DNA from 2 places in the Streptomyces sp. AM 2-1-1 genome. Region 2 is predicted to be linked to the other one. Evidence: riboswitches for the same ligand, from Rfam matches in the RefSeq annotation. Region 2 holds a riboswitch; the other holds the start of a gene.
What was found. Region 2 has a riboswitch for S-adenosylmethionine ahead of thrC (threonine synthase). Riboswitches for the same ligand answer to the same signal wherever they lie in the genome.

Region 1: another riboswitch for S-adenosylmethionine. It lies ahead of PZB77_RS23535 (aminotransferase class V-fold PLP-dependent enzyme); the one in region 2 lies ahead of thrC (threonine synthase).

The regions. Positions count from the first base shown of each region.
Region 1 is NZ_CP119147.1:5,388,700-5,391,088, reverse strand. It holds gene PZB77_RS23535 (aminotransferase class V-fold PLP-dependent enzyme) at 1-859, opposite strand, end outside; SAM riboswitch class IV at 1,033-1,150, opposite strand; gene trpD (anthranilate phosphoribosyltransferase) at 1,230-2,294, opposite strand.
Region 2 is NZ_CP119147.1:4,019,343-4,021,731, reverse strand. It holds gene thrC (threonine synthase) at 8-1,300, opposite strand; SAM riboswitch class I at 1,319-1,446, opposite strand; gene PZB77_RS17525 (glucosyl-3-phosphoglycerate synthase) at 1,600-2,389, shown strand, end outside.

The DNA.
Region 1 (2,389 bases), 1.4 Mb from region 2:
CGGCGGTGGTGTGCCACTCGACGTCCACGCCGCCGTCGGCGCGCCGGGCGACCTTCTTCGACGCGCCGCCGCCGGCCAGGTAGGGCTCGGAGTCCTGGAGCCAGTCGGCGCGGCCGGCGAGGACGCCGGAGCCGAAGGGGGCGTAGAGCTTGTGGCCGGAGAAGGCGACCCAGTCGACGTCCAGTTCCGCGATGTCCACCGGGTGGTGCGGGGCGAGCTGGGCGGCGTCCACCACGATGCGGGCACCGTGCGCGTGGGCGGCGGCGGCCAGTTCCCTGACCGGCCACAGCTCGCCGGTGACGTTGGAGGCGCCGGTGACGCAGACGAGGGCCGGGCCGTGGGGGTCGCGGTCGGCGAGCGCGCGCTCCAGGGTCTCGACGGCCTGCCGCGGGGTGCGCGGCGCGTTGAGGTAGGTGACGCGGGAGTCGCGCCAGGGAAGCAGCGAAGCGTGGTGCTCGGTCTCGTAGACGAACACCTGGCAGCCGGCCGGGAGTACCGAGGCGAGCAGGTTGAGGGAGTCGGTGGTGGAGCGGGTGAAGATCACCTGGTCGTCGGCGCGGCAGCCGAGGAACTCGGCGACGGTGACGCGGCTGTTCTCGAAGAGGTCGGTGGAGAGCTGCGAGAGGTAACCGGCGCCGCGGTGCACGCTGCCGTAGTACGGCGCGTAGGCCGCGACGTCGTCCCAGACCCGCTGGAGGGCGGGGGCGCTGGCCGCGTAGTCCAGGGCCGCGTAGGTGACTTCGCCGCCGGTGACGAGGGGGACGGTGACGTCCTTGCCGAGCACCGGCAGCGGGGCGCTCTCCGCTTCCGGTGCGGCGGCGGGACCGGCGGTGTCGAGGGCAGCAGAAGAAGAGGACATGGCGAACTCCCGGAGGACGCAGGCGAATCCACCGTGCCGGCGGGTACGCGGCAGCACGGTGCGAAGAGATGGAAGGGTGCGGAGAAGGGCGGTGTGCCCTATCGCATTCGCTTGCTCACAAGAGGCTCCCTGGGGACCAGGACCCCGGAGGCTGGCATTCAAGGATGCCGAGGGGCCCGCGCTTGCCGCAGACCTCGCTGCCTACGGCCTGGTCTTCACCCGGGGCACCCCGCCACGGACGGAGGGTTGCCGGACAGCGGGCCGGGGCCGTAGTCGCTGTCACTCATGACCTGCCAGCATCTTGCCACACGTGCCGGTGGACGCAAGGGCATGGTCCGCGATACGGACGGTGCCCCCGCGTCCACACGGGTCAGGCGTTGCTCGCCGCCACCCAGCGCTCCAGTGCGCGGTGCGCGGAGCCGGAGTCGACGGACTCGGCCGCGGCGGCCATCTTGGCGCCGATCTGTTCGGTGAGCGTGCCCCCGCCCGGTTCCAGCGCCACCAGCGCGGCTGCCGAGTTCAGCAGGACGGCGTCGCGCACGGCGCCCTTCTCACCGTCCAGCACCCGGCGGGCGACGTCGGCGTTGTACGAGGGGTCGCCGCCGCGCAGCGCCTCGACCGGCACCAGCTCCAGCCCCACGTGGCGCGGGTCGAAGCCCTCTTCGCGGACCTCGCCGTCGCGGACCACCCAGACCCGGGAGGTCGCCGTGGTCGTCAGTTCGTCGAGCCCGTCGTCGCCGCGGAAGACGAGGGCGGAGTTGCCGCGCTCGGCGAGGACGCCGGCCACGATGGGGGCCATCCGGAGGTCGGCGACCCCGACGGCCTGGGCGCGGACGTGGGCCGGGTTGGTGAGCGGGCCGAGGATGTTGAAGGTGGTCTGGGTGCCCAGTTCCCTGCGGGCCTTGGCCGCGTACCGCAGCGCCGGGTGGAACTTCACCGCGAAGCAGAAGGTGATGCCCGCCTCGGCCGCCACCTCGGCGACCCGCTGCGGGGTCAGCTCCAGGTTGACGCCGAGCTTCTCCAGGACGTCCGACGCGCCGCTCGCCGAGGAGGCGGACCGGTTGCCGTGCTTGACGACCTTGGCACCCGTGCCGGCGATCACGATCGCGGACATGGTGGAGATGTTGACGGTCTTCGCGAGGTCGCCGCCGGTGCCGACGATGTCGACCGAAGGGCCGGGCACCTCGATGGTGCGGGCGTGCGCGTACATCGCGCGGACCAGGCCGCCGACCTCGGCGACCGTCTCGCCCTTGGCGCGCAGCGCGACGGCGAAGCCGGCGATCTGCGCGTCGGTGGCGTCCCCGCTCATGATCCGGTCCATGGCCCATGCGGTGTCGTCCGCCCCGAGGTCCTCGCCGCGCAGGAGGGGAGTCAGCACGCCGGACCAGGAACGGTCCGCCGCGCCGTCGCCGCCGTTCGGGGTCGCCACGTTCATGGTCCGCTCCAAGAATCCACAGCCGGAAAGGGTGTCCTTCCACCCTATCGGGGCGCGGTGACGGCGAAGAGCCCCGTCCGGCGAATGGACGGGGC
Region 2 (2,389 bases):
GGGGTGGTCAGTGGGCCGCGAGGCCCGCGGCGCGGAACGCGTCCAGGCTCGGGCGGATCGTCGCCGTGAGACCGGTCGTCGGGGAGACCGCGTCCAGGGTCTTGAGGCCGTCGCCGGTGTTGAGGACGACGGTGGTCAGCGCCGGGTCGAGCAGACCGGCCTCGATCAGCTTGCGCGTCACGCCGACGGTCACGCCGCCCGCGGTCTCCGCGAAGATGCCCTCGGTGCGGGCGAGCAGCTTGATCGCGTCCACGATCTGCTCGTCGTCGACGTCCTCCACCGCTCCGCCGGTGCGGCGGGCGATGTCCAGGACGTACGGGCCGTCGGCCGGGTTGCCGATCGCGAGCGACTTGGCGATCGTGTGCGGCTTCTGCGGACGGACCACGTCGTGACCGGCCTTGAAGGCGGTGGAGACCGGGGAGCACCCCTCGGCCTGGGCACCGAAGATCTTGTAGGGCTTCTCCTCGACGAGGCCGAGCTTGATCAGCTCCTGCAGCCCCTTGTCGATCTTGGTGAGCTGGGAGCCGGACGCGATCGGGATGACCAGCTGGTCGGGGAGCTGCCAGCCGAGCTGCTCGCAGATCTCGTACGCGAGCGTCTTCGAGCCCTCGCCGTAGTACGGGCGGAGGTTGACGTTGACGAAGCCCCAGCCCTCGCCGAGCGGGTCGCCGATCAGCTCGGAGCAGAAGCGGTTGACGTCGTCGTAGTTGCCGTCGATGCCGACGAGCTCGCCGCCGTAGACCGCGGCCATGACGACCTTGCCCTCTTCCAGGTCGTGCGGGATGAACACGCAGGAGCGGAAGCCGGCCCGCGCGGCGGCGGCACCGACCGCGCCGGCGAGGTTGCCGGTGGAGGAGCAGGAGAGGGTGGTGAAGCCGAATGCGCGGGCGGCTTCGACGGCGATCGCGACGACGCGGTCCTTGAAGGAGTGCGTCGGGTTGCCGGAGTCGTCCTTGACGTACAGGGCGCCGGTGACGCCCAGCTCACGGGCGAGGTTCTCGGCCTTGACCAGCTTGGTGAAGCCGGGGTTGATGTTGGGCTTGTCGGCGACGTCGGCGGGGACCGGCAGCAGCGGCGCGTAGCGCCAGATGTTGTCCGGTCCGGCCTCGATGCGCTTCTTCAGCTCGTCCGGGGAGCCGCTCGGCAGGTCGTAGGCCACTTCGAGCGGCCCGAAACACGACGCGCAGGCGAAGATCGGCCCGAGTGCGAAGCGTTCACCGCACTCGCGGCAGGAGAGTGCCGTGGCGGGACCGAGGTCCACAGAGGTTCCGGAAGAAGCTGCGACGGTCTGAACAGCCATGATGGCGGAGGCCCTTTCTCCTCATCTTCCTCGCGACGCGTTTCGCCGCAAGACGGAATTGGCACCTTCCCCACCGTGGCCTCGCGGCCGGCGGGAGGGTTGCCGGGACTTCAACGGGCCGTTCCCTCAGTCCCTCTGGATGAGCGCTATGGCACTGGACCGTGCGGTCCAGGCGTTTGTCCGCCCCCCGACCCCGAGATGCGAAGGCGGCGAGCGTTGTTCAAGACTGTAACCGAAGCACCCGACGGGTGAGGCAGTCGTCCGACCCGCGAGATGGATCACATACAGGGAGTTCGCCCGTGCTGGAAGAGGTCGACAGCTGGTTGAGCAGTCGTTCCTGGGGTGCCGGTGACCGCCCTCTGGAACGGCTCCTGGCCGCCCGCGCCCGGGACCCCCGCCGCTCCTCCGTGAGCGTCGTGCTCCCCGCGCTGAACGAGCAGGAGACGGTCGGCGACATCGTGCGCACCATCCGCCGCGAGCTGATGGAGAAGGTGCCGCTCGTCGACGAACTCGTGGTCATCGACTCCGGTTCCACCGACGCCACCTCCGCGGTGGCCCGCGCGGCCGGAGCCCGGGTGGTGCACCGCGACGCGATCCTCCCCCGCATACCGGCCCTGCCCGGCAAGGGCGAGGTCCTGTGGCGGTCGCTCTTCGTGACCAGTGGCGAGATCGTCTGCTTCGTCGACGCGGACCTCAAGGACTTCTCCGCCGACTTCGTCTCCGGCATCGTCGGCCCGCTGCTCACCGACCCGGACGTCCACTTCGTCAAGGCGATGTACGACCGGCCGCTGGAGACGGCGGACGGCCAGGTCCCCGCCGGAACCCCCGCCCAGGGCGGCCGCGTCACCGAACTGGTCGCGCGCCCCCTGCTCAATCTGCACTGGCCGAAACTGGCCGGCTTCGTCCAGCCGCTGGGCGGCGAGTACGCGGTCCGCCGCCCCCTCCTGGAGCAGCTGCCCTTCCCCGTCGGGTACGGCGTCGAGCTGGGTCTCCTCGTGGACGCGCTGCACACCGTGGGGCTCGACGCGCTGGCCCAGGTGGACGTCGGGGTCCGCCGCCACCGCCACCAGGACGGGCAGGCGCTCGGGC